4 regions of the Nissabacter sp. SGAir0207 genome follow, and region 3 is predicted to be linked to each of the others. Evidence: predicted binding sites of a transcription regulator. Region 3 holds the regulator's gene; each other region holds the start of a gene.
The links. The regulator CRP, encoded in region 3, controls carbon source genes, mostly activating them, when cyclic AMP is high. The targets are predictions, from matches to a motif close to ATGTGANNNNNNTCACAT.
Positions count from the first base shown of each region.

Region 1: C1N62_RS16120 (PTS sugar transporter subunit IIC) is a predicted target of CRP. The motif match lies at 1,572-1,589, and genes of this name have one in related genera.
Region 2: cdd (cytidine deaminase) is a predicted target of CRP. The motif match lies at 5,465-5,482, and genes of this name have one in related genera.
Region 4: msrB (peptide-methionine (R)-S-oxide reductase MsrB) is a predicted target of CRP. The motif match lies at 4,837-4,854, and genes of this name have one in related genera.

Region 1 covers NZ_CP028035.1:3,593,666-3,600,827, forward strand. Annotated here, with positions in the region: gene C1N62_RS16115 (6-phospho-beta-glucosidase) at 1-199, opposite strand, end outside; gene C1N62_RS16120 (PTS sugar transporter subunit IIC) at 215-1,543, opposite strand; gene rpoC (DNA-directed RNA polymerase subunit beta') at 1,875-6,095, opposite strand; gene rpoB (DNA-directed RNA polymerase subunit beta) at 6,193-7,162, opposite strand, start outside.
Region 2 covers NZ_CP028035.1:2,515,174-2,522,335, reverse strand. Annotated here, with positions in the region: gene mglA (galactose/methyl galactoside ABC transporter ATP-binding protein MglA) at 1-477, shown strand, start outside; gene mglC (galactose/methyl galactoside ABC transporter permease MglC) at 498-1,508, shown strand; gene sanA (outer membrane permeability protein SanA) at 1,548-2,444, opposite strand; gene C1N62_RS11130 (NAD-dependent malic enzyme) at 2,620-4,317, opposite strand; gene cdd (cytidine deaminase) at 4,522-5,403, opposite strand; gene C1N62_RS11120 (arginine ABC transporter substrate-binding protein) at 5,590-6,321, opposite strand; gene artM (arginine ABC transporter permease ArtM) at 6,539-7,162, opposite strand, start outside.
Region 3 covers NZ_CP028035.1:272,726-279,887, reverse strand. Annotated here, with positions in the region: gene C1N62_RS01195 (phosphoribulokinase) at 1-220, shown strand, start outside; gene C1N62_RS01190 (OsmC family protein) at 250-657, opposite strand; gene crp (cAMP-activated global transcriptional regulator CRP) at 987-1,619, shown strand; gene C1N62_RS01180 (YccS/YhfK family putative transporter) at 1,681-3,798, shown strand; gene C1N62_RS01175 (aspartate aminotransferase family protein) at 3,807-5,021, opposite strand; gene C1N62_RS01170 (aminodeoxychorismate synthase component II) at 5,157-5,732, opposite strand; gene C1N62_RS01165 (putative adenosine monophosphate-protein transferase Fic) at 5,765-6,367, opposite strand; gene C1N62_RS01160 (YhfG family protein) at 6,357-6,527, opposite strand; gene ppiA (peptidylprolyl isomerase A) at 6,682-7,162, opposite strand, start outside.
Region 4 covers NZ_CP028035.1:1,864,606-1,871,767, forward strand. Annotated here, with positions in the region: gene yeaG (protein kinase YeaG) at 1-359, opposite strand, end outside; gene C1N62_RS08025 (MipA/OmpV family protein) at 979-1,692, shown strand; gene C1N62_RS08030 (aldo/keto reductase) at 1,781-2,626, shown strand; gene C1N62_RS08035 (D-hexose-6-phosphate mutarotase) at 2,659-3,534, opposite strand; gene gapA (glyceraldehyde-3-phosphate dehydrogenase) at 3,634-4,629, opposite strand; gene msrB (peptide-methionine (R)-S-oxide reductase MsrB) at 4,977-5,390, shown strand; gene C1N62_RS08050 (YeaC family protein) at 5,461-5,736, shown strand; gene pncA (bifunctional nicotinamidase/pyrazinamidase) at 5,766-6,404, opposite strand; gene ansA (asparaginase) at 6,464-7,162, opposite strand, start outside.

The DNA of each region.
Region 1 (7,162 bases), 610 kb from region 3:
GACAATGAATGCCCGCCGCCTCCACCATCCGTTTCGCGAGATTACCCACTACCTCCAGTTTTTCACGCCCGGCCTCGACATCCACTAACCAAATTTCGCGAATGGGCAGCTCTGCATAGCGCTGGATAAAGCCTTCGATAATTTCCGGCGTATAAGAGCTACCGCCGCCGATAGTGACAATCTTTAAACTCTTATTCATTACACACTCCTTAATTCATTCCAGGGCAAGGGCATGTTGATTCAGGGTATTTTTTGCCTGTTCATTTTCATCGCGTAAATAGTGTTTATCGAGCGTCATGACGAATGGGTAGTAAATGGTCATGGCCACCAGCAGATTAATTGCCTGAAAGAGCATTCCCTTCCAGCCGCAGATTAAGAAGCCGCTGATAAATATCGGTGTGGTCCAGGGGATTTCCAGACCAGAGGTTAAAGGCAGCCAGCCGAAGGCCATCGCGCTATAAGTCATTACACACAACACCACGGGCACGATAATAAAAGGGATAAACAGCAAGGGATTGAGCGCGATGGGCACGCCGAAGATAATAGGCTCATTGATATTAAAGAGAGCCGCGGGTGAAGCAAGTTTTGCAATTTCACGCATACGCTTGCTCTTAGCCCGGAACAGCATTACCAGCAGCATTGCCAGCGTAAAACCGGTGCCGCCGCAAATCAGAAAGACATCACGGAACTGTTGGGTAATGATATTTACCGGCGGCAGGCCCTGTTTCATCGCCTGCATATTCTCAAGCGTTAAAGAGCGCCAGATGGGGCCCATAATGGCGGTGACAATAGAGTCGCCATGCAGGCCAAAGAACCAGAAGAAGCTTATAAAAAATTCGGCCACCATCTGTGAAGGCAAGGTATTACCCAACTCCATCATAGGAGCCTGTAGCACTTTGAAGATCATCTCCTGAGCCGTACCAAATGGGGTCATTTCAAACAGCAGACGGGCCAGCCAGAAGATGACCACAATCAGGAAGGAGGGGATCAGTGAGCTAAAGCTGTTTGAGACGGCAGGCGGCACACTCTCTGGCATGGAGATAGTCAGACGCGGATGGTTGAATAAGCGATACAAGCGTACTGCGGTGACCGTTACGATCAGTGAAAGGAATAATCCTTGCGCCCCGAGCGCGAACGTAGGGATTACGTCACGCATAACCGCGCCACTCTCCTGCGGGTATTGATAAGGGGTAATCACCAGAAAACTGATAAGTGATATTAACGCACAGGAGATCTCATTCAAATTCCAGCGTTTCGCCAGACTGATACTGGTGCTGGTGACAACCAGCAGCGCCATAATCGAATAAGTCGCATCCAGAACGTAATTCAGTTGGCTAATAAACTTCTCGCCAAAATGGCGAACGATAAATTCGCCGTAACCTGGGATCGGTAAGTTGGCTATTAGCAAGAAAAACGAACCGATAATCAGGAAAGGCATAATTCGAATAAAACCATCTTTGATGGCACCTAGATAGTCATTCCCTTCAATCTTCATTGCCAGCGGCAATATTTTCCGTTCCATAAATGCAGTGAAATTATTCATATTTGGCTCACTGTGCGGATTATAGACCAAGTGGTATATACCACTTAGAGTGAGACTATGCACTTCGGGTTTTGCTGTCAACGAGCCAAACAGAGAACGGGGATGATTAAGCCTATTTTGTGATTAGCCACACAATTGAAATGGAGAGCACGCAGAAAGAGAGTGGTTTACTAAACTATTGGGCTGGATGCGGACACGGGTAAACTGCCGGGCAATTTGCAATCTTCATCAACCTTATCCATGTAACGCTTACCTCTAGCATTGCCGGAAAGCGCCCATAAAAAAACCCGCCGAAGCGGGTTTTTTATTTAGCGTTGGCGCTTGCGAACGATTATTCGTCGTCGCCGCCAAGGCCTGCGTTCAGCAGCTCAGCCAGGTTGGCTGTAGCTTCTTCCGCGCTGACCTGAGGAGCAACCTGCTCTTCATTCTGTGCGCGGCGACGCATACGGTCCTGATGATAAGCGTAACCGGTACCGGCTGGGATCAGACGGCCCACGATCACGTTCTCTTTCAGGCCGCGCAGTTCATCACGCTTACCGGCAACTGCCGCTTCGGTGAGAACACGCGTCGTTTCCTGGAACGAAGCCGCAGAGATGAAGGACTCGGTCGCCAGAGATGCCTTGGTGATACCCAGCAGGTCACGATGGTACGTTGCTGCGATCTTGCCGTCTGCTTCCAGCTGACGGTTGGCAATCTTGATGCGAGACACTTCAGCCTGTTCGCCTTCCAGGAACTCAGAGCTGCCTGCGCTGGCAATGGTGCCTTTACGCAGCATCTGACGAACGATAACTTCGATGTGCTTATCGTTAATCTTAACGCCTTGCAGACGGTAAACGTCCTGCACTTCGTTCACGATGTAACGGGTCACCGCGTGAACACCACGCAGACGCAGGATGTCGTGCGGGGACTCTGGGCCGTCAGATACGACGTCACCACGTTCTACACGTTCACCTTCGAACACGTTGAGCTGACGCCATTTCGGAATCATCTCTTCGTACGGATCGCTACCATCCAGCGGGGTGATCACCAGACGACGCTTGCCTTTGGTCTCTTTACCGAAGGAGATGATCCCGCTGATCTCAGCCAGGATTGCCGGCTCTTTCGGACGACGCGCTTCGAACAGGTCAGCAACGCGTGGCAGACCACCGGTGATGTCCTTGGTACCGCCGGATTCCTGCGGAATACGCGCCAAGGTGTCACCTGCGTTGATCTGGATACCATCTTCCAGCTGAACAATCGCTTTACCCGGCAGGAAGTACTGGGCAGGCATATCCGCGCCTGGGATCAGTACGTCGTCGCCGCTGGCGTCAACGATTTTCAGTGCCGGACGCAGGTCTTTACCGCTACCGGTACGCTCTGCGCTGTCCAGTACCACGATAGAGGACAAACCGGTCAGTTCGTCAGTCTGGCGGGTAATGGTTTGGGTATCGACCATATCGGCGAAGCGGATGAAACCACTCACTTCACTGATAACTGGCATGGTGTGCGGATCCCAGTTAGCGACGGTTTCGCCCGCGCTGACTTCCTGACCGTCACCTTTCGCCATGACCGCACCGTAAGGCACTTTGTAGCTCTCTTTCGTACGACCGAATTCGTCAATCAGCTTCAGTTCGGTGTTACGCGAGGTGATAACCAGCTTACCGTTGGAGTTGGTTACGTGCTTCGCGTTGGTCAGCTTGATGCTGCCCTTGTTCTTCACCTGAATGCTGGACTCTGCCGCCGCACGGGATGCCGCACCACCGATGTGGAAGGTACGCATCGTCAGCTGGGTACCCGGCTCACCGATGGACTGTGCTGCAATAACACCGACCGCTTCACCTTTGTTGATGATGTGGCCACGTGCCAGGTCACGACCGTAGCAGTAAGCACACACACCAAAGTCGGTTTCACAACCTACTACGGAGCGTACTTTCACGGCGTCGACGGAGTTCTCTTCCAACAGATCACACGTCTTCTCGTTCAGCAGGGTGTTACGCGGCACCAGAATGTCCGCCGTACCCGGCTTCAGTACGTCTTCTGCAGTTACACGACCCAGTACACGCTCACGCAGCGGCTCTTTCACGTCGCCACCCTCGATAACCGGAGTCATCAGGATGCCTTCGTGGGTGCCACAGTCGTCTTCGGTCACAACCAGATCCTGCGCCACGTCAACCAGACGACGGGTCAGGTAACCGGAGTTCGCAGTTTTCAGTGCGGTATCCGCCAGACCTTTACGCGCACCGTGGGTCGAGATGAAGTACTGAAGTACGTTCAGACCTTCACGGAAGTTCGCGGTGATCGGCGTTTCGATGATGGAGCCATCCGGCTTCGCCATCAGACCACGCATACCGGCCAGCTGACGAATCTGTGCCGCAGAACCACGCGCACCGGAGTCGGCCATCATGAAGATGCTGTTGAACGAAACCTGCTGCTCAACTTCGCCGTCACGGTTAACCACGTCTTCAACAGACAGGTTTTCCATCATCGCCTTCGCCACGCGCTCGTTCGCCGCGGCCCAGATATCGATGACTTTGTTGTAACGCTCGCCCGCGGTAACCAGACCAGACTGGAACTGCTCCTGGATCTCGGCCACTTCGGTTTCGGCTTCTTCGATGATCTCGGCTTTCTTCTCCGGGATAACCATGTCGTCGATACCAACGGACGCACCAGAACGTGCTGCATACGCAAAGCCGGTATACATGATCTGGTCAGCGAAGATAACGGTCGGCTTCAGGCCCAAAATGCGGTAACAGGTGTTCAGCATTTTGGAGATCGCTTTCTTGCCCAGCGGCTGGTTGACGATGGAGAACGGCAGGCCGTTCGGCACAATCATCCACAGGATCGCACGACCAATGGTGGTGTCCACCAGAGAGGTCTTGGATTCCCACTCGCCTTCCGTGTTCTTCACATCTTCAGTGATACGGACTTTTACACGTGCATGCAGGGACGCCAGGCCAGCGCGGTAGATGCGCTCAGCTTCTTTCGGCCCAGTCAGTACCATGCCTTCGCCTTTGGCGTTAACACAGTCACGCGTCATGTAGTAGAGGCCCAGTACAACGTCCTGAGACGGAACGATGATTGGCTCGCCGTTCGCAGGGGACAGGATGTTGTTGGTGGACATCATCAGCGCACGCGCTTCCAGCTGGGCTTCCAGCGTCAGCGGTACGTGAACAGCCATCTGGTCACCATCGAAGTCGGCGTTGTATGCCGCACAAACCAGCGGGTGCAGCTGGATCGCTTTACCTTCGATCAGTACCGGCTCGAACGCCTGGATACCCAGACGGTGCAGGGTCGGCGCACGGTTCAGCAGTACCGGGTGCTCACGGATCACTTCGTCCAGGATATCCCAGACTACCGCTTCTTCACGCTCAACCATCTTCTTAGCAGCTTTGATGGTGGTCGCGAGGCCACGCAGCTCCAGCTTGCCGTAGATGAACGGTTTGAACAGCTCCAGCGCCATCTTCTTCGGCAGGCCGCACTGGTGCAGACGCAGGTACGGGCCTACGGTGATAACGGAACGACCGGAGTAGTCAACACGTTTACCCAGCAGGTTCTGACGGAAACGACCTTGCTTACCTTTGATCATGTCTGCCAGGGACTTCAGCGGACGCTTGTTCGAGCCAGTGATGGCGCGACCGCGACGGCCGTTGTCCAGCAGGGCGTCTACCGCTTCTTGCAGCATACGCTTTTCGTTGCGCACGATGATGTCAGGCGCAGCCAGATCCAGCAGGCGTTTCAGACGGTTGTTACGGTTGATCACGCGACGATACAGATCGTTCAGATCGGACGTTGCGAAACGACCACCATCCAGCGGAACCAGCGGACGCAGATCCGGCGGCAGTACCGGCAGCACGGTCAGGATCATCCACTCCGGCTTGTTGCCAGACTGTACGAACGCTTCCAGCAGCTTGATACGCTTGGTCAGCTTTTTACGCTTGGTTTCAGAGTTGGTTTCGTTCAGCTCTTCACGCAGCTGCTCGCACTCTGCTTCCAGATCCATGTTTTTCAACAGGGCCTGGATAGCTTCGGCGCCCATCTTCGCGTCGAACTCATCGCCGAACTCTTCCAGCGCGTCCAGATACTGCTCTTCAGTCAGGATCTGACGACGCTCCAGGTTGGTCATGCCGCCTTCAACCACCACGTAGGACTCAAAGTAGAGTACACGTTCGATATCACGCAGCGGCATGTCCAGCAGCAGGCCGATACGGGACGGCAGCGACTTCAGGAACCAGATGTGGGCAGTCGGAGAAGCCAGCTCGATGTGACCCATACGCTCACGGCGCACTTTAGTCTGGGTAACTTCAACGCCACACTTCTCACAGATAACACCACGGTGTTTCAAACGCTTGTACTTACCGCACAGGCATTCGTAATCTTTAACCGGCCCAAAGATACGGGCGCAGAAAAGGCCGTCACGCTCAGGTTTGAACGTACGGTAGTTGATCGTTTCCGGCTTTTTAACTTCACCAAAAGACCAGGAACGGATCATGTCTGGCGATGCCAGAGCAATTTTGATCGCATCAAACTCTTCGGTTTTAGTTTGCGCTTTCAGAAACTTTAATAAGTCTTTCACGGATTGGCTCCTGTCGGAGTTAGACCTGTCAGGCGCCTGAACCGAAATTCAGGCGCCCCTGTGACGAGTGCGAACTGCACTATCGAACGGGAGGAGACTATTCGTCTTCCAGTTCGATGTTGATGCCCAGTGAGCGGATCTCTTTCAACAGTACGTTGAAGGATTCCGGCATGCCCGGTTCCATCTGATGATTGCCATCCACGATGTTCTTATACATCTTGGTACGGCCGTTGACGTCATCCGACTTGACAGTAAGCATTTCTTGCAGCGTGTAGGCGGCACCGTAAGCTTCCAGTGCCCATACTTCCATCTCACCGAAGCGCTGACCACCGAACTGCGCCTTACCACCCAGCGGCTGCTGAGTAACCAGGCTGTAAGAACCGGTAGAACGCGCGTGCATTTTGTCATCGACCAAGTGGTTCAGTTTCAGCATGTACATGTAGCCAACGGTAACCTGGCGCTCGAACTGCTCACCGGTACGACCGTCGAACAGTGTGATCTGACCGGAAGTCGGCAAACCACCCAGCTGCAACAGCTCTTTGATCTCTTTCTCTTTTGCACCATCGAAGACAGGCGTCGCGATCGGCATACCCTTTTTCAGGTTCTCTGCCAGGCGCAGTACTTCGTCATCGCTGAAGGTATTCAAATCAACCTTCTGACGGGTATCGTCGCCCAATTCGTACGCTTTCTGGATGAACTCGCGCAGCTTGGAAACTTCTTCATGTTTCTTCAGCATAGCATTGATCTTTTCACCAATGCCCTTCGCGGCCATACCCAAGTGGGTCTCCAGAATCTGACCGATGTTCATACGAGATGGAACGCCCAGCGGGTTCAGAACGATGTCAACCGGCGTACCGTTTTCATCGTAAGGCATATCTTCGATCGGGTTGATCTTGGAGATAACACCCTTGTTCCCGTGGCGGCCTGCCATCTTGTCACCCGGCTGGATCTGACGTTTAACGGCCAGATACACTTTGACGATCTTCAGCACGCCCGGTGCCAGATCATCACCCTGGGTGATCTTACGACGCTTGGCTTCCAGCTTCTTCTCGAAGTCGGATTTCAGT
Region 2 (7,162 bases), 1.7 Mb from region 3:
TCCACCGGCATCTACGCCTACCTGGATATCGGCTTCAACTCGCTCATCTCCAACATCCGCAACTACAAGAACAAACTGGGGCTGCTGGATAACCGGCGGATGAAGAGTGATACCCAGTGGGTGATTGACTCAATGCGGGTGAAAACGCCGGGCCACCACACCCACATTGGCTCGCTCTCAGGCGGTAACCAGCAGAAGGTGATCATTGGTCGCTGGCTGCTGACCCAGCCGGAGATTTTGATGCTGGATGAGCCAACGCGCGGCATTGACGTCGGCGCCAAGTTTGAGATCTACCAACTGATTACCGAACTGGCGAAGAAGGAGAAGGGGATCATCATCATCTCCTCGGAAATGCCGGAGCTGCTCGGGATTACCGATCGCATTCTGGTGATGAGTAACGGGCAGGTCGCCGGTATCGTGAATACCAAAGAGACCTCGCAGAATGAAATATTACGTCTTGCCTCCTTGCACCTCTAATCTTGTTGAAGGTTCTTATTATGACTGCATTAAATAAGAAAAGTATGCTCACTTATCTCAAAGAGGGCGGGATTTACGTTGTACTGCTGGTGCTGCTGGCGATCATTATTTTCCAGGACCCCACCTTCCTGAGCCTGATGAACCTGAGTAACATCCTGACCCAATCCTCGGTGCGCATCATCATCGCGCTGGGCGTGGCGGGGCTGATTGTGACGCAGGGCACTGACCTGTCAGCGGGCCGCCAGGTCGGGCTGGCGGCGGTGGTGGCGGCCACCATGTTGCAGGCGATGGATAACGTCAACAAGGTGTTCCCGGACATCCAGACCGTGCCGATCCCGCTGGTGATCCTGACGGTGTGCGTGATTGGCGCGCTGATTGGCCTGCTGAACGGCATCATCATCGCCTACCTGAACGTGACGCCGTTTATCACCACCCTCGGCACCATGATCATCGTTTACGGCATCAACTCGCTCTACTACGACTTTGTCGGCGCGTCCCCGATTGCTGGCTTTGACAGTGGCTTCTCCTCCTTTGCGCAGGGCTTTATCCGCCTCGGCGGCTTCAAGCTCTCCTACATCACCTTCTATGCGATCATCGCCATCGTGTTTGTCTGGGTGCTGTGGAACAAGACCCGCTTTGGCAAGAACATCTTCGCCATCGGCGGCAACCCTGAGGCGGCCAAGGTCTCCGGCGTCAACGTGCCGCTGAACCTGATCATGATCTATGCCCTCTCCGGCGTCTTCTACGCCTTTGGCGGGCTGCTGGAGGCGGGCCGCATCGGCAGTGCCACCAACAACCTCGGCTTCATGTATGAGCTGGACGCCATCGCAGCCTGCGTGGTCGGCGGCGTCTCCTTCGCCGGCGGCGTGGGCACCGTGGCCGGGGTAGTGACCGGGGTGATCATCTTCACCGTCATCAACTACGGCCTGACCTACATCGGTGTGAACCCTTACTGGCAGTACATCATCAAGGGCGGCATCATCATCTTCGCGGTGGCGCTGGACTCCCTGAAGTACGCCAAGAAGAAGTAAGCCAAAAGCCAAAAAAAGGCGCCGTCAGGGCGCCTTTTTTTATGGTTGCGGCTGGGTGGCCGGCGGGGGAAGCAGGTGGCCGGGGTGGGGCGGCGCCTCTGGCGCAGCGGGTTGGCTCGCGGCCTCCTGCTGCTGGCGCAACCGCTCCGCCTGCTCCTCTTCATGCTGCTGGCGCGCGCGGGCCAGCGCCTCCTGTTTCTCCTGCTCCTGTTGGCGCTCGCGCGCCAGACGCTGTTGCAGCTCCAGCAGTTGCTCCGGCGTGACGGCCGGGTAGCCCTGCGCGTCCGCTGGCACCGGGTGCACCGCCGGGATCGGGATCAGCGGCCCGAGGAAGCGCGGCTCGCGCTTGAGCAGATAGAGGTCAGTCAGCGCACCGAGGCGCGCGGCAATCTCACGCACCCGCACTGTCAGCATATCCTTGGGCGAGGGCACGGCGTAACACTGCGCCTGAATGCCCATGTGCAGGGCGATGAACAGCGCCCGCTCGCAGTGGAAGCGCTGGGTGATGACGATAAAGTCATTGGTGTCGAACACCTTGCGAGTGCGCACGATGGAGTCGAGGGTGCGGAAGCCAGCGTAGTCGAGCACGATGTCGCTGGCCGGGATGCCAGCGGCGATCAGGTCGCGGCGCATGGTCATCGGCTCATTGTAGCTCTGGAGCGCATTGTCGCCGCTCAGCAGCAGGTACTTCACCTTGCCGCTGTTGTAGGCGTTGATCGCCCCCTGGATGCGGTAGAGGTAGTACTGGTTGATCACACCGGTGCGGTAGTACTTGGCGGTACCGAGCACCACGCCCACCTGGCGGTGCGGAAGGGTGCGCACATCCTCATAGATGTAGGCGGTGGTTTTCCAGCTCATCCAGCGATCGAGCGCAATAGCCGCCGCGCCGATCGCGAACACGATAAGCAGTAAGCTGGCTATCAGGCGTTTCCACATGGTTCAGGCCCTACGGGATGAGATTTGCTTGGGGTTCCAAGGCTACTTTACCTGTTTGCGCGACGCAAGGTATGCCGGGTTTGTGCGGCGGTTTCGCTGTATTTTTCATCAGCTTGTGGGGAAAGCCAATAAAAAGGCAAGGGCGGGCGCCCTTGCCAGATGCGCGAAGCCCCGCTTAGAACGAGGTGCGCTTGTAGTTGCGGTACTTCGGTTGCCAGAAGTTGTGCTCAATTGCCGTGGAGAGCGCATCCTCAGAGGTCACAGGCGCCACGCCATGCAACTGCGCGGCCTTGCCCACTTCCATCGCGATGACGCGCGACACGCCCTGAATGTCATTGACGTCCGGCAGCAGCGAGCCGTGGCCCTCGGTCGCCAGCGGCGAGCAGTCGGCCAGCGCGCGGCTGGCGGCCATCAGCATGTTGTCGGTGACGCGGGTGGCACCTGCCGCCAGCACGCCAAGGCCGATGCCGGGGAAGATGTAGGAGTTGTTGCACTGGGCAATCGGGAACACCTGATCCTTGTAGTGCACCGGGGCGAACGGGCTACCGGTGGCAACCAGCGCCGCGCCGTCGGTCCAGCTGATGATGTCCTCCGGGCGGGCCTCAACGCGTGAGGTCGGGTTGGAGAGCGGCATCACGATTGGGCGCGGGCAGTGGCGGTGCATCTCACGGATAATCTCCTCCGTGAACAGCCCCGGCTGGCCGGAGACGCCAATCAGGATGGTCGGCTTGGCGTTGCGCACCACGTCCATCAGCGAGATGGCGTCATTGCTGACGTCCCAGCCAGCCAGATTGTCGCTCTTCTGGATCAGCTTGGCCTGGAACTCCAGCAGGTTTGGCAGTTTGTCGGTCAGCAGGCCATAGCGATCCACCATGAACACTTTGGCGCGTGCCTCCTCTTCGCTCAGCCCTTCGGACTTCATCTGGGCGATGATCTGCTCGGCGATGCCACAGCCAGCAGAACCGGCACCCAGGAAGGCCACGGTCTGGTCGCGCAGGCGGCAACCGGCGGCGCGACTGGCGGCGATCAGGCTGCCGAGGGTCACGGCGGCGGTGCCCTGAATGTCATCGTTGAAGCAGCAGATCTCATCGCGGTAGCGGTTGAGCAGCGGGGTGGCGTTGGCCTGTGCGAAGTCCTCAAACTGCAACAGCACTTTCGGCCAGCGGCGTTTGATCGCCTGAATAAACAGCTCCACGAACTCGGCGTACTCTTCGCCGGTGATACGCGGGTGACGCCAGCCCATGTAGAGCGGGTCGTTCAGGCGCTGCGGGTTGTTGGTGCCGACGTCCAGCACTACCGGCAGGGTGTAGGCCGGGCTGATGCCGCCACAGGCGGTGTAGAGTGACAGCTTGCCAATCGGGATGCCCATGCCGCCGATGCCCTGATCGCCAAGGCCGAGGATGCGCTCGCCGTCCGTCACCACGATCACCTTCACGTTCTGTTTGGTGGCGTTTTGCAGGATGTCGTCGATGCGGTCGCGGTTGGCGTAGGAGATGAAGATGCCACGCGCGCGGCGGTAGATATCGGAGAAGTGCTCACAGGCCAGACCCACGGTCGGCGTGTAGATGATCGGCATCATCTCGCTCAGGTGGTTATCCAGCAGGCGGTAGAACAGCGTCTCGTTGGTGTCCTGAATATTGCGCAGGTAGATGTGCTTGTCGATGTCGGTTTTGAAATCCTGGAACTGGCGCCAGGCGCGCTCCGCCTGCTCCTCAATGGTCTCCACCGCCTCGGGCAGCAGGCCGTGCAGGTTGAAGTGGGTGCGCTCATCGTCAGTAAAGGCGCTGCCTTTGTTCAGCAGCGGCGCTTCCAGCAGGATCGGGCCAGCATAGGGGATATAAAGGGGGCGTTTGCTCTCGTTTTCAAGTTCCATTGATCTACTCTTGGCGGTCTTAGAGAAAAGGTTGCGCGCTGATCCTAAAAGATAACGCCAATATGTACAGCAATTGTTATCAATGTATGACAAAAATCGTGCGGTCAGTGACCTAACTTACCGATTTTGATGCATTTTCGCGGAGGGCGGGAGTGGTCAAACCATTGGGCCGGGCAGGGCGCCCGGCCGGGGAGAGGGGCAATGTTAGACCGCGATCACGGTCAGGTCATCACAGCCGAGGGCCGCCAGCGTGGCGCGGGTGGCATCAACCTGTGACAGCAGCGCCGACTCACGCTCAATCAGCACCGCACGGCGCAGGGTGGCGTGGTCACTGCCCGCCAGGTTCATCAGGTTCAGCGCGGCCTGCAACGGCGGCAGGCTGGGGTTGAACGCGGCGTTTTCGGCGTAGCGGCCGGGGAAGATTTTGCCCTCCGCATCCTCCAGCGCGATGCCGCAGTGGGCATGGCTGTAGGGGGCGTGGCTCTGGTTCATTGCCGCCAGCGCATACTTGGTCAGCGCATCACCCTCCGCCTGATAGCCGTGGTCTACTTGATCCATCAGCAAGGTAGTGATGGCCAGATCGCGCGGGCCAAAGGCATCCGGCAGGTAGTGGCCAAGGGAGGCCACTTCACGGCCCGGCAGATGGACGGCCAGTTGCACGCCGCTATTCAGCTCATTCATAAACTGGCGGCAGTGGCCGCACGGCGTGTAGTTGACGGTGATCGCCTCCAGCTGGCGCTCGTTGCGCAGCCAGGCGTGGGTCACCGCCGATTGCTCCGCGTGCACGGTCTGTTGCAGCGGCGCACCGATGAACTCCATATTGGCACCGAAGTACCAGTTGCCACTGATGCCACGGGCGATGGCCCCTACCTGAAAGTGGGAGACCGGTGCCAGAGAGCAGGCTGCCGCCAGCGGCAGCAGGGCGAACGCCAGCGCGTCGGCGGAGAGGCCGCTCTCCTGTTGCAGTCGGGTAACCTCTGCTGCCGTGAAAAAGGCGGGGAAATCATTATGGCGCAGCAGCGGCTCCAGCGCCGTGGCCAGTTCCATTGAGAGCGCGGAAAACGCGGTATGAAATCGTGCGTGCATCGGTCCTTCCATCTTATGGCAACATTCGGGCAGCCAGTGTAGGGGGACGCAATGGATTGCAGTGTGACGAGCATCACATTTCTGGTGAAATTCATGCAAATGACATGGGAAAGTGAGCGAAGTCACGCAATCTGGCGCGGAAAAATCAGGCGGGAAAATGTCCCCCGCCGGAGCGGGGGAGCGGGATCACTGTGGGAACCACTTGTCGTTGATCGCCTTGTAGGTGCCGTTGGCCTTGATCGCCTCCAGCGCGCCATTCAGTTTCGCCAGCAGCGCCTGATTGTCCGGGCGCACCGCGATGCCGAGGCCGGTGCCGAAGTATTGCGCATCGGTCACGTGCTCGCCTACCGGAGCCAGATTCGGGTTGCTCTTCAGCCACTCGTTGACCACCGCGGTGTCACCGAATACCCCATCCAGACGGCCATTTTTCAGGTCAAGGATGGCGTTCTGGTAGCTGTCATAGGCAACGGTGGTGATCTCCGGGTGCTTCTCTTGCAGGTACTTCTGGTGGGTGGTGCCGTTCTCCATGCCGACGCGCTTGCCCTTCAGGTCAGCCAGCGTCTGGAACTTGCCCTTCTGGGCGATCACGATGGCCGAGTTGGCGTAGTAGGGCTGGGTGAAGGCCACCTGCTTCTGGCGCTCTGGGGTGATGTCCATGCCAGAGATCACGGCGTCAAAACGCTTGAATTTCAGCGCCGGGATCAGGCTGTCAAAGGCCTGATTGGTGAAGGTGCAGTTGGCCTGAAGCTGTTTGCAGAGTGCGTTCGCCAAATCAATGTCAAAGCCAACCATCTGATTGCTGGCGTCCAGCGACTCAAACGGCGGGTAGGTGGCGGAAGCCGCGAAGCGGATGGTGTCAGCCGCGCTGGCAGTAAACGCGATGCCAGAGAGCAGGGCGGCGAGCAGCAATTTTTTCATGGTGATACTCCAGATTATTGTTGTGGTCCCCTGCGCCGGCCGGGATGGCCTGCGGAACGGGCAGCACTGTACGGCGGCCGGGACAGGTCACTACGCTGACATTATTTGAATTTATATGCAATAAAATTGCTTAAAAAATTAAATGAGTGGGTGAGTTTTAATCAGGCGGGCAGGATGGCGGGCAAAAAAAGGGGCGGCCAATGCCGCCCCTGGGGGGTCAGTTGCGCTGTTCAAAGCGCAGCGCGCGGCGCTCGATCAGCCGCATCAACAGCGTCAGCAGGCCATTGACGCACAGGTAAACCAGCCCGGCCGCGCCAAACACCATCACATCGTAGGTGCGGCCATACAGCAGCTGGCTGTGGCCCATCACCTCCATCAGGGTGATGGTGTAGGCCAGCGAGGTGCTCTTGAACACCAGCACCACCTCATTCGAGTAGGAGGAGAGGGCGCGCTTGAAGGCGAACGGCAGCAGGATGCGCAGCGACTGCATCTTCGACATGCCGAGCGCCTCGCAGGATTGCCACTGGCCGGCGGGGATGGCGCGCAGCGCGCCGTGGAACAGCAGCGTGGTGTAGGCCGCGCTGTTGAGCGACAGCGCCAGCACCGCGCAGAGCCACGGCTGCGACAGCAGGTTCCACAGCCACGGATAGTGCTGGATAGCAGGGAACTGGCCGGGGCCGTAGTAGATCAAAAAGATCTGCACCAGCAGCGGCGTGCCGGTGAACAGCGTGATGTAACCGCGCACCAGCTGGCTGATAACCGGCGTGCGCAGCGCCAATATCAGGGTGAACAGCAGCGACAGCACCAGCGCCGCCAGCAGCGAGGCGACCGTCAGCGTCAG
Region 3 (7,162 bases):
TGCCGCCAAGGCGATCCCCTCGCTGGATGAGAGTCTGGTGGTGATCCATTTCCGCGGGCTGGGGGCGATCGATTTCCCCTATCTGCTAGCTATGCTGCAAGGCTCATTTATTTCCCATATCAATACATTAGTGGTGCCGGGCGGCAAAATGGGGCTGGCGATGGAGTTGATCATGGCACCGCTGGTGCAGCGGCTGCTGGAGGGGAAAATCATCAAGTAAACGGGGGCGGCGGGCCGCCCCCCTGGGCGTCACTCGACGCTGACAATCTCAAAGCTATGGGTCACTGACGCGGCCTTGCCCAGCATCAGCGACACCGAGCAGTACTTCTCTGCCGAGAGGTTGACGGCGCGCTCCACGCTCTTCTCCGTCAGCCCCTTGCCGCTCACCACAAAGTGCAGGTTGATGTGCGTAAAGGTGCGCGGCACCTCGTCGCGGCGCTCTGAGGTCAGGCGCACCTCACAGTCGCGCACATCCTGCCGCGCCTTCTGTAGGATGGAGACCACATCAATCGCGCTACAGCCGCCCACGGACATCAGCACCATCTCCATCGGGCTGGGTGCCTTGTCACCGGCATTGCCATCCATCAAGATCTGGTGACCCGACGCGGACTCCCCCAGAAACGTCAGCCCTTCCACCCACTTTACCCGTGCCTGCATAGCCTCACCCTCCGATTATTTTCTGAAAATAGCCTAACCCCTCGCAGCCAAACAGGCAATCGGGCCGATCTTCATCATGCTGAAGCGAGACAACAGAAGACACTCGGTTCAGGCTGTGATAAAACAAACCCGAAACAAAATGTTCTGTATGGAGCAAGGTCAGGTTTTCAATGGAACGACGAGGCCGCCGTTTGGCGACTTTTCAGCCTCCGCCTTGCAGCATTATCAGACAGTTAATACTCTTGAAAGAGGCGTATTTTCAAAACGCCGTACAGGGAACTCTGAGCCCTGTGATTTTGGGCAGCGATTACAACAGAGGATAAAAGCAAATGGTTCTCGGCAAACCGCAAACAGACCCTACTCTCGAATGGTTCCTGTCTCACTGCCATATTCATAAATACCCTTCCAAAAGTACGCTGATTCACCAGGGTGAAAAGGCTGAAACGCTCTACTACATCGTGAAAGGTTCGGTCGCCGTGCTGATCAAGGATGAAGAGGGCAAAGAGATGATCCTCTCCTACCTCAACCAAGGGGATTTCATCGGCGAGCTTGGCCTGTTCGAAGAGGGCCAGGAGCGCAGCGCGTGGGTACGCGCCAAAACGGCTTGTGAAGTGGCGGAGATCTCCTACAAGAAATTCCGTCAGCTGATCCAGGTCAACCCGGACATCCTGATGCGCCTCTCCTCCCAGATGGCGCGCCGCCTGCAAGTTACCTCCGAAAAGGTGGGCAACCTCGCCTTCCTGGATGTGACTGGCCGTATCGCCCAGACCCTGCTCAATCTGGCGAAACAGCCTGATGCCATGACCCACCCCGATGGTATGCAGATCAAGATTACCCGCCAGGAGATTGGCCAAATCGTGGGTTGCTCCCGCGAAACCGTCGGCCGCATCCTGAAAATGCTGGAAGATCAGAACCTGATCTCCGCCCACGGCAAAACGATTGTCGTCTACGGCACCCGTTAATCCCGGATCAACACGGCGCAGCTGCGGCCCCCCGCACTGCGCCGTTCTTCCCTGATTGAACATGTGGCGCCGCCTTATTTACCATCCTGAAGTCAACTACGCCCTGCGGCAAACGCTGGTGCTCTGCCTGCCTGCGGCCATCGCGCTGCTGTTCGGCCAGCTCCAGGTCGGCTTGCTCTTCTCACTGGTGCCCGCCTGCTGCAACATCGCCGGTCTCGACACGCCCCATCGGCGCTATGTAAAACGTCTGGCCATTGGCGGCACGCTGTTCGCCGGATGCAGCCTGATACTGCAACTGCTCTTGCTCTACGCCCACTGGCCGCTGCCGCTGATTTTGCTGGCGCTGGCGCTGCTGCTCGGCGTGACAGGCGAGCTCAGCCCGCTGCATGGCCGGCTGCTCAACGGCACGCTGGTGGCGGCCATCTTTACCCTCAGCATGGCTGGCACCACGCCGCTCTGGCAGGCGCCGGGGCTATTCCTGCTCGGCACGCTCTGGTATGGGCTGTTTACCTGGGGCTGGTTCCGGCTGTGGAAAGAGCAGCCGATGCGTGAATCGCTCAGCCTGCTCTACCGCGAACTGGGTGACTACGTTGAGGCCAAGTACAGCCTGCTGACCCAGCATCTGGATCCAGACACTGCCCTCCCCCCGCTGCTCAAACGCCAGCAGAAGGTGATGGACTTGATTGTGCAGGTCTACCAGCAACTGCATATGCTCTCCGGCGAACGCCACCCGCACTATCGGCGGCTGTTCCGCGCCTTTCAGGTAGCGCTCGATCTCCAGGAGCACATTACCGTCAGCCTGCACCAGCCAGAGGAGGTGCAGAAACTGGTGGCGCAGAGCCAGGCAGAGGCAATTATCCGCCGCAATGCGGAGGTGATCGCCAAGCGGCTGCGGATGATTGCCGATGACCTGCTCTACCACCGCCGCTCCGCCCGCTTTGAGATGGGCGGCGAACTGGCGGCGCTGGAGAAGATTGCCAACCGCTACCCTGATAATCCGGTCGGCCAGTTCTGCTACTACCACTTCAGCCGCATCGCGCGCCTGCTGCACACCCAGCGGCCGCTCTATCGCCGCAACCTGATGGAGAGCCGCAACCGCCTGCCCTTCTGGCCAGCGCTGAAGCGCTACCTCTCCTGGCGCTCGATGTCACTGCGCAACGCCGCACGTGTCGGCGTGATGCTGGCGCTCGGCAGCTCGATTGGCCTGTTCTTTGACCTGCCGAAACCCTATTGGGTGCTGCTCACCGCGCTGCTGGTGATCCAGAACGGCTACAACGCCACCCGCGTGCGCATCCAGCACCGGGCCATCGGCACGTTAGCCGGGCTGGTGCTGGCCGCCGGTGTACTGCACCTGCAACTGCCGCAGGCCGCAATGCTGGGCCTGATGGTGTTAATCATGCTGGCCGCCTATCTGGTGCTGCGCAATAACTACGGGCTGGGCATGGTGGGGCTGACCATCACGGCGGTCTATACGCTGCAACTGGTGACGCAAAATGGCGCCAACTTCCTGATCCCACGGCTGGTAGACACGCTGATTGGCTGCGCGCTGGCCTTCGGCAGCACCATCTGGCTCTGGCCGCAGTGGCAGAGTGGCAAGCTGCGCGACAATGCCTGGCAGGCGCTGGAAGCCTATCAGGAGGCGATCCGCCTGCTGCTCAGCGCCGATCCAGACCCGGCAAAGCTGGCCTATACCCGCATCATGGCCAATCAGGCGCACAACACCCTCTACACCGCCCTCAATCAGGCGATGCAGGAGCCGGGCTTCAACTCCCACTACCTGACTGACATGCGGCTCTGGGTGATGCACAGCCAGTCGATTGTTGAGCACCTGAACGCGATGACCATTCTGGCGCGCGATCACTACATGCTGACCCCGGCGCTGGCGCAGGAGTATTTGGAAACCTGTGAGATTGCGCTCCAGAGCTGCCAGCAGCGGCTGATGTATGACGGCCCGGCCGACGGCAGCCCCTCGTCAGGGCCGATGTTCCGTGCGCCGGACAGCGCGCCGGAGATGCCAGTGACCGAGATGGAGCGCCCGTTGCGCCGCATCCTCTCCCATCTCAGCGCGATGAACACCATCTCCAGCCTGGCCTGGCGACAGCGCCCGCACCACGGCATCTGGCTGGCGCGCCGCGTGAGGCGCGATCAAAAAAGCCGCCCGGAGGCGGCTTCAGAGTAGAGGGGAATTTAACCCGCCAGCGTGGCGATGGCCTTCTCCAGCCGCGCCATGCCCTCATGGATGTCATCAAACTCGATCACCAGCGACGGCGCAAAACGCAGCACATTCGGCCCGGCGTTGAGCATCATCAGCCCCTGCTCCGCCGCGGCCGTCAGTATATCGCGGGCCTTGTTCTGGTACGGCTCGCTTAGCTCTGCGCCCAGCAACAGCCCCATGCCGCGCACCTCTTTGAAGATCGCATACTTCTGGTTGATCGCCTCCAGCGCCTTCAGGAAGTGCTGGCGACGCTCCTCAATGCCCGCCAACACCTGCGGGGTGTTGATGGTATCCAATGCCGCCTCAGCCACCGCGCAGGCCAGCGGGTTGCCGCCGTAGGTGGTGCCGTGGGTGCCGACCGTCATTGCCGAGGCGATCTCCTCGGTGGTCAGCATCGCGCTGACCGGGAAACCGCCCCCCAGCGCCTTGGCGGTGGTCAGGATGTCCGGCGTCACGCCGTAGTGCATGTAGCTGAAGAGCTGGCCGCTCCGGCCCATGCCACTCTGCACCTCATCAAACACCAGCAGTGCCTGATGCTGGTCACAGAGCGCGCGCAACCCTTGCAGGAACGCAGCGTCTGCGGGTGTCACGCCGCCCTCGCCCTGAATCGGCTCCACCACGATGGCGCAAGTGTGGTCGTCAATGACCGCTTTCACCGCATCAAGATCGTTGTAAGGCACATGGACGATGTCCGCCGGTTTCGGGCCGAAGCCGTCGGAGTACTTGGGCTGGCCGCCCACCGACACGGTAAACAGCGTGCGGCCGTGGAAGGCATTGTGGAACGCGATGATTTTGCTCTTGTAAGGGCTATGGCGGTGGGAGGCGTAGTAGCGCGCCAGCTTGAAGGCGGCCTCGTTAGCCTCTGCCCCGGAGTTGGCGAAAAAGACACGCTCGGCGAAGGTGGCGTCAATCAGCTTCTGCGCCAGACGCAGCGCCGGCTCATTGGTGAAGACGTTGCTGACGTGCCAGAGCGTTTCGCCCTGCTGGTGCAGCGCCGCCACCAGCGCCGGGTGGCAGTGGCCAAGCGCGGTCACCGCGATGCCGCCAGCGAAGTCCACATACTCCTTGCCCTGCTGATCCCAGACCCGGCTGCCCTTGCCCTTCACCGGAATGAACTGTGCCGGTGCATAAACAGGCAAAATCACCTGATCAAACGTGTCACGACCCACTGCTGATTTATCTGTCATACCGCTCTCCCTCTGCCATCAGACCAGCCGCCACGACCCGATGCCGCCACAGCCCATGAAATTATAATCAGGAAATATGCATAATAAATCACTTACAGGCAACCGGAAATCGCCTGCGGCGGCAAATTGTTGCCGTCAGCGGGCGAGGAAGTTGCCCAGCAGCTGCAAACCCTGTTCGCTCAGGATGCTCTCTGGGTGGAACTGCACCCCCTCCAGCGGCAGCGTGCGGTGGCGGATGCCCATGATCTCATCCTGCGCGCCGTCGCGCTCCGTCCAGGCGGTGACGCGGAAGCAGTCGGGCAGGCTCGGTGGATCAATCACCAGCGAGTGGTAGCGGGTAACGGTCAACGGCTGGTTGAGCGACTGGAACACCCCTTCGCCATCATGGCGGATGGGCGAGGTCTTGCCATGCATCACCTGCCGGGCGCGGACAATGCGCGCGCCGAAGCTCTGGGCCATCGCCTGATGCCCAAGGCAGACGCCCAGAATCGGCAGCTTACCGGCAAAGTGGCGGATGGCGGCCAGCGAAATGCCCGCCTCATCCGGCGTGCAGGGGCCGGGCGAGATCACCAACTGCGCCGGTGCCAGCCGGGCGATGCCATCCAGGTCAATGTGGTCGTTGCGGATAACCTGTACCTCAGCGCCGAGCTGGCAGAAATATTGGTACAGGTTATAGGTGAAGGAGTCGTAGTTATCGATCAACAGCAGCATGGGCAGATCCGGCAGAACATCACCGGGCAATTCTACTCATTTTCGCCGGGTTCGCTCACGACTTTATTGAAAATGGCGGTCAAATCGCTGAGATCGCCAAACGCCGCCTTCTCATTGGCCGCTACCCAGCCCTCATGATCCGCGCGCGACCAGTCAATGACATAGCCGGCGTGAATCACTAATTGTTCAAAGAAGATGCGTTGCGCCCGGCCATTGCCCTCGCGGAACGGGTGCAGCACGTTCAACTCGCAGTAGTAGTACGCCAGCCGCTCCACCAGTTTGTCACGTGGCAGGTCAGCCAGGTACTCCTCATCCTCCAGCGCCTGCATCAGCGCGTTGCCCTCTTTCTCAATGTAGGCGAAGTGACAGAAGCGGGTATCCTGCTTATAGATATCCATTTCGCGCAACTCGCCAGCCCACTCATAGAGATCCTGGAACAGCGTCTGGTGGATGGCGCAGAGGTGCGGTAGCCCGCACTCGCGCGGCCCGAGCGGGATGGTCGCGGCGCGCAGTGGCGTCAGCGCCAGTTCCGCCTCCAGCAGGGTGGCGGCCTTGCGGATGCCCAGCTTGTTTTTCAGTACCTGGGAGTTGGCATAGAGATAGGGATCGGCGCCATCGCCAAATTTATCGTTCATAGTTGGCCCTCACTTCCTCCAGACGCGCCAGTGCCTCGTCGGCGGGCAGCGTGACCGCCTTAATCTGGTGGCCATCAAGGGCCGTGCTTGCCTGAAAATTGGCATTTTTCCGCTGATCAAACAGCTTCTCTTTTTGCCTGAGCGTCATCTTTTTCGCCACGGTAGACCTCCTTTTGGCCGGTTAATGCGTCCGGTAAGGGCAGGCACTGTTTCGCCTGCCTGCGGCTAAGTATAGACATTGGCATTCGGGACGCAGGGCGACGGATAAAAGGTCGGGGCGAAACGGGGCCAGCCACGGCTGGCCCCGCTGCGGGTTAAGGCAGGATTTTGGCGGAAAGCAGGGTGATTGGTTTGGAAGGCACATTCTGGTAAGGGCCGACGTTTTCGGTCTTCACCTGGGAGATCTTGTCTACCACGTCCATCCCCTTGACCACCTTGCCAAATACGGCGTAGCCAAAATCGCGCTGGCCATGATCCAGGAAGGCGTTGTCCGCCACGTTGATAAAGAATTGGCTGGTGGCGCTGTCTTTATCGGCGGTACGCGCCATGGCGATGGTGCCGCGCAGGTTGCGCAGGCCGTTGTCCGCCTCATTCTTGATCGGGGCGTTGGTGATCTTCTGCTGCATGTCAGCGGTGAAGCCGCCGCCCTGAACCATAAAACCTGGGATCACGCGATGAAAAAGGGTGTTGTTATAGTAACCACTCTGGACGTAATCGACGAAATTCTTCACGGAAACCGGGGCTTTCTGGCTGTCCAGCTCCAGCTCAATATTTCCCGCTGACGTGGTAAGCATG
Region 4 (7,162 bases), 1.6 Mb from region 3:
GCCAGTGACGATTTACCGCCACCCACCGGCCCCAATAAGTAGAGGATCTGTTTCTTCTCTTCCAGACCCTGCGCGGCGTGTTTCAGGTAGGAGACGATCTGTTCAATCGCTTCTTCCATCCCATAGAACTCTTCAAACGCCGGGTAGCGTGCGATAACACGGTTGGAAAACAGGCGGGATAAGCGTGACTCAAGCGCGGTATCCACCATCACTGGTTCACCGATAGCTGTGAGCAAACGTTCCGCCGCGTTGGCATAAGCACTGCGATCTTGCCGGCAGATGGTAAGAAATTCCTGCAGTGTGAACTCTTCGTCCTTGGCAGCTTCATAGCGCTGACGGTAGTGGTCAAAAATGTTCATAGCGATGCCCGTCCTGTTGTTTTGGTTGGGAACAAAAATTAAGAGCTTCTGTTTTTTGGGTAAAATAATGAAACTCTTACCTTATTGTTATGGACGGCTATTAGCTAAAGAGCAAGTGACTTTTCAGGCGATAAAGTAGGCGTGCTGCGTAATAAAACAGCAATAAATGGTCATTAAGCCCGCAATTTGGCTACTTTGCAGACGATAGTGCGGGAATATTATCTTTATTTATGTGAATAAGCTGACCTATCAAGAAATTCTTTCAATAGTAAATTTTTGCAGGCCATCAAGTTTAGTGGCGGCCGTCACATCCGCTTTTGCCGGGCACGCTTTAGGATTCTCCTTAGGTCAGCGAGGCGCTAAGCCAGACGGCAGAAGGGCTGCCAGCGGGGTCATCCCCCGTGCCAGATTGCTGAGCAGCCTAAACCGCCTCCATGACGGCCAGATGACATTCCGGCCCGGCCATTGACTCTTTTTTGGACCGGCGTTTTGTTAAATGGTGCCTTAATGAGCAGGGATATTCGCACTATCATTAGGTTTGTCATAAAATCCAGACGGATTTATTGATAACATTAATGGATAAAGTGTGAAAATTTCCCGTTTAGCCTTGTTGCCACTGATGGCCGGTACACTGTTTAGCCAGTTGGCGGCAGCCGATACCTTTTCTCTGGGGGCGTCCGCGCTGGTCAGCCCAAACCCATACCGTAGCGAGCAGGACCGGGTCTATCCGGTGCCGGTGGTGAACTACGAGAGTGATAAATTCTTCTTCCGCAGCCTGATGGCCGGGTACTACCTGTGGAAAGACCCGACCCACCAGCTCAGCATCAATGCCCTCTACTCGCCGCTGCACTTCTCACCAAGTGACAGCGACAATGACCAGATGGAGCGCCTGAACAAGCGCCGCGCCACGCTGATGGCTGGCCTGGGTTATAGTTACAACGCTGACTGGGGCACCCTGCGTACGCTCTTCACTGGTGACACGCTGGACAACAGCAACGGGCTGGTGGGCGACGTCGCCTACCTCTACCGCTTCAAACAGCAGAACTGGAGCCTGACCCCGGCCGTGGGCGTCACCTGGAACAGCAAAAACCAGAACCGCTACTACTACGGCGTCAGCAGCGATGAGTCGCGCCGCAGCGGTCTGGATAGCTACCACCCGGATGACAGCTTCACGCCTTACGTTGAGCTGTCGGCCACCTACCAGATCTCCCCGCAGTGGAACGCCTTCGCCATGGGCCGCTACGTGCGCCTCTCTGATGAAGTGAAAGATAGCCCGATGGTGGACAAATCCTGGACCGGTATTCTCTGGACGGGTGTGACCTACACCTTCTGACCAGAGTGCTGGTGAAATGACCAAACGGGGCTACGGCCCCGTTTTTTATTGCTACGCTGAACGCTACAAACCAGCATCAGGAGGCGCAATGTCAGAGAAACATGTCACACTCCCGGATGGGACACGGCTGCCAGCCATCGGGCAGGGAAGCTGGAACATGGGCGAACGCCCAGAGCAGCGCCCGGCCGAGGTGCGCGCGTTACAGCAGGGGCTGGACGCGGGCCTGACGCTGATCGACACGGCGGAGATGTATGCCGATGGCGGGGCGGAGGAGGTGGTGGGGCAGGCAATCGCCGGGCGGCGCGAGGAGGCGTTTATCGTCTCCAAGGTCTACCCGCACCATGCCGCCGGCCACAAGGCGGTGCAGGCCTGTGAAAACAGCCTGCGGCGGCTGAAGATTGAGCAGATCGATCTCTACCTGTTGCACTGGCGGGGCAGTGCCAGACTGGAGGAGACCATTGCGGCGATGGAGAAGCTGCAACAGAGCGGCAAGATTGCCCGCTGGGGCGTCTCGAATCTGGACACGGACGAGATGGAGACGCTGTGGCGTTTGCCCGGCGGTGACCAGTGCCAGACCAATCAGGTGCTCTACCATGCGGCCTCGCGGGGCATTGAGTTTGACCTGCTACCTTGGTGCGGCGAGCACGCGCTTCCGGTGATGGCCTACTGCCCGCTGGCACAGGCGGGCCAGCGTTTGCTGGAGGAGGGCACCCTCAATCGGCTGGCGGCGGAGCATGGCGTCAGCAGTGCCGAGGTGGCACTGGCATGGGTGATCCGTAATGGGCAGGTGATGGCGATACCCAAGGCGGTGCAGCCGCAGCACGTGGCGCAGAATGCCCGTGCGCTGGCGTTGACGCTGTCGCCCGAGGACATGCTGGCCATCAATCAGGCTTTCCCGCCGCCTGAGCGCAAGGTTCCGCTGGCCGTGATATAAAAAAAGGAGCCATCTGGCCCCTTTTTCATGCGTTACGCCGGGCGGCGCACTCGCAGGGTAGTAGCGAGGCGCGCCGGTTGGCCGGGTTTGCTCACCTGTGGCGTGCTGACGCAGCCGGTCTCCACACAGACCATGGTCTTGTAGCTGTCATCCGCCATGTCTGCCATGCTGGCAGAAAGCTCCGCGCCGGGGTTCCAGGCGATCACATCGCTGTGCTGGTGGTGCTCTACCTCAATCTCACGGTTTAATGCCGAATCAAGGATCAGACTGGTGGCCTGCGGCTGGGTGTAGACGCGATCAACGCGGCCGGGGAAGGTCAGGTCGCCCTGTTGTTCACCTTCGATGCCATCACGTACCTTGTCGATGTAGTGGTTGCCCAAACCACGTACCGCGACGGCGTCAATGTCGCCAATCTCAAAGTAGCTGTGCAGCGCGGCAGTGGTGGTGAAATCGCCGCTGGACTCCAGCTCGATATGGCAGGTAGCACCCAGCGTGAAGCGGGCCACCAGCGTAAAGGCGTGCGGCCACAGCTTACGGCTCTGCGGGTTGTCCTTCAGGGTGAAGGTGAGGGTGACACCCTCTGGCGTTTCGCTGTGGTCAGTGAACTCCCACGGCATATTGCGCGCGAAGCCATGCGATGGCTTGCCTGCCGGGCCAAACCACGGCCAGCAGATTGGCACGCCGCCACGGATGGCGGTGCCCGGCTCGTAGGCGCTATTGGCGCTCAGCCACAAGACCGGCTGTTCTCCCGCCGGTTGCCATGCCAGCAGGTGCGCGCCCTGCAAGGCCACGGCGGCATGGCACAGCGGATGATCCACCACGATCACCGGCAGTTGGTCGAGCTGGCGCTCACTGATAGTAGCGGTAATGGGTTTGATTACAGGAAGGGTAAAAATGTGCTGATTCATCGTCATCTCCTTTCAACAAGAAAACATGCCCGGTCTGGGGCCACACCAATAAAAAAGGCGACTTAGCGTCGCCTTTTCTTACTCTGACTGGATGCTCACTTATTTGGAGATGTGGGCAATCAGGTCCAGAACTTTGTTGGAGTAGCCAGTTTCGTTGTCGTACCAGGAAACCAGTTTCACAAAGTTGTCGTTCAGTGCGATACCTGCTTTCGCGTCGAACACGGAAGTCAGTTTTTCGCCGTTGAAGTCAGTGGAAACCACTTCGTCTTCGGTGTAACCCAGCACGCCTTTCAGCTCGCCTTCGGCAGCAGATTTGATGGCTTCACAGATCTGAGCGTAGGTTGCCGGTTTTTCCAGACGAGCAGTCAGGTCAACCACGGAAACGTTGGTGGTCGGTACGCGGAACGCCATACCGGTCAGTTTGCCGTTCAGCTCAGGGATAACTTTACCCACGGCCTTGGCTGCGCCAGTAGAGGACGGGATGATGTTCTGGGATGCGCCGCGGCCGCCGCGCCAGTCTTTGTGGGACGGGCCATCAACGGTTTTCTGGGTAGCGGTGGTCGCGTGAACGGTGGTCATCAGCGCTTCAACGATACCGAAGTTGTCGTTGATCACTTTCGCCAGCGGTGCCAGGCAGTTGGTGGTGCAAGAGGCGTTGGACACGATGTCCTGGCCTTCGTAGGCTTTGTGGTTAACGCCCATGACGAACATCGGGGTGTTGTCTTTGGACGGGCCAGTCAGCACCACTTTTTTCGCGCCAGCGGTGATGTGTTTACGGGCAGTTTCGTCGGTCAGGAAGATACCGGTCGCTTCTGCTACCACGTCAACATTGACTTCGTTCCACTTCAGGTTAGCCGGGTCTTTTTCAGAGGTACAACGGATGGTTTTACCGTTAACGACCAGGTGACCGTCCTGTACTTCTACCGTCCCGTTGAAGCGACCGTGAGTAGAGTCATACTTCAGCATGTAAGCCATGTACTCTGCGTCCAACAGGTCGTTGATAGCAACGATCTCGATGTCAGAGCGTTCTTGAGCAGCACGGAAAACAATGCGACCGATACGGCCAAAACCGTTGATACCTACTTTGATAGTCATATATTCCACCAGCTATTTGTTAGTGAATAAAAGGTTGGTTGTAAAATTACAAAAACCTTAACGAGCGTCAAGCGGAATCGTGTCAATTGTTGCTATAAGTCAAAGCTACCTACCCCGATTGTACGCTTATCACCCGCCCCGGTTTTTGCCGGCTCTCTGCGTTTCTGACAACACAAAAGCTGTGAAAGAGCCGCCCCGCCTACATATATGTGATCGGCATCACACATCATGTGCGCGTTGCCTTTATGGCATCAAGTTTAGGCCAAAATAGGCTGTGTGGTTGTTAATTTTTTGTTATTATTAAACGTTATCTTATTTGCAATGTCGTCAGCATAAGAAGGGCCATCATGACCAAAGAGAACGAACAGGCAGAAAACCCTATCCAACTCAGTGAGATCCAACGCTATGTCACCCAACAGCGTGGCACTGAGGCCCCCTATACTGGTAAGTTGTTGCACAACGAGCGTGAAGGGATCTACCACTGTCTGTGTTGCAATGCGCCCCTGTTTTACTCTGATGCCAAGTATGATTCCGGCTGCGGTTGGCCCAGTTTTTATGAGCCGGTACGTGATGATTCGATTAAATATATTGATGATTATTCACACAACATGCACCGTATCGAGATCCGCTGCGCACAGTGTGATGCCCACCTTGGCCATGTTTTCCCCGATGGGCCGCAACCCACGGGTGAACGCTACTGTGTCAATTCTGCGTCACTGAGCTTCACCGATGGCGAAAGCGGCGAAAAAACCGCAGGCTAATGGCCACGTCTGGTTAACAAAATCGATTCAGCCAATTATTCATTGGTGCGCCGAAAAGAGGAATAAATGCGTGGAAATAGATGATCTGATTGCTGCCATGACCCCGGAAATTTACCAGCGTCTGGTGCAGGCGGTAGAGCTGGGCAAGTGGCCGGATGGCGTACCGCTGACCGAGGCGCAGAAAGAGAACAGTTTGCAGGCGGTGATGCTCTATCAGGCCCGCCACAACCAGGATGCACAGCACATGACCATCAACACCGACGGCCAGTTGGTGATGAAGAGCAAGCAGCAGCTGAAGCAGGAGTTTGGCATCACTTCGCCGCTGGCAACGCTTAAGCCACAGTAATAGGGCGCGCGGCCACCGCGCCCCCTTGATCAGTGCGCGCCCATCTCAAAGCTTTTCAGCGCAATCAGGTGCGCGCCCTGTTGCTGCATCTCCTCAAACGCCCGCTCGCTGTCATCCGGTTGCAGGTTGACCCCGCGGCACCCCTCGGTGATCAGTGAGGTGGTATAGCCGAGCGCCAGCGCGTCCAGCACGCTGTACTTCACGCAGTAGTCGGTAGCCAGCCCCATCACCACCAGCGTGGTGATCCCTTTCCCCTTCAGCCAGCTGTCCAGTTCCGTCTCGGTGCGGCGTCCATTGTCAAAGAAGGCGCTGTAGCTATCGATGTCCGGGTTCTGCCCCTTGCGGAATACCTGATCGATGCCCGCCAGATTGAGATCCGGATGGAAATCCGCCCCCGGCTGATCCTGTACGCAGTGCACCGGCCACCACACCTGTGGCAATCCCTCCAGCGTGCCGAGCGTGCCGGGCGCCTCACCAGCGTGGATGGCGAAACTGCGGTGGGAAGCCGGGTGCCAGTCCTGGCTGGCGACCACCGGCCAGCCGCGTCGGCGACAGACCTCAATGGCCTGATTGGCGACGGCAATCACCTGGTCACCCTCCTGCACGGCCAACGCGCCGCCGGGGCAGAAGTCATTCTGTAGGTCAATCAGCAACAGTGCGGTACTCATAAACGCTCCTTGGTGATTAGCGGGGGAAAGGGCCGGGCGGCAGCGCCCGGCAAAGGGCATCAGACGACGTCAGTCAGCTCGCCGCGCAGATTTTGCTGCATCAGGGTGCGGATCTCCTCGGGGGAGAAGGGCTGGCTCAGCAGGAAGTGCAGCTTGGTCAGTGCCGCTTCCACGGTCATGTCAAAGCCGCTGATCACGCCAGCATGGGCCAACGCGTTGCCGGTGGCGTAGCCGCCCATGTTGACGCGGCCGGTCATGCACTGGGTCAGGTTGACCACCACGATGCCGCGCTCAGAGGCTTGACGCAACTCATCCAGCAGCGCGGGTTTCTGCGGCGCATTGCCAACGCCGTAGGAGCGCAGGATCAGCGCCTTCACCGGCTGGCGCAGGAAGTTGCTCACCACTTCGCCGGAGATACCCGGATAGATGGTGACCACGCCGATCGGCTGCGGCGTGATGTGGTGCACCTTCAGCGGTGCGGCGGCGGCGGGCAGGGTCGGCGTCGCCAGCCGGCGGATATGGATGCCAGCTTCCAGCAGCGGCGCCAGGTTGGGCGAGGCGAAGGCGTCGAAGCCATCGGCATGGGCCTTGGTGGTGCGGTTGCCGCGATAGAGCTTATTGTTGAAGAACAGGCACACCTCTTTCACCGGGTGGTTGGCCGCCAGGTAGAGGGAGTTGAGCAGGTTGATCTGGCCGTCAGAGCGCAGCGCCTCCAGCGGGATCTGCGAGCCGGTGACGATCACGGGCTTGTCGAGGTT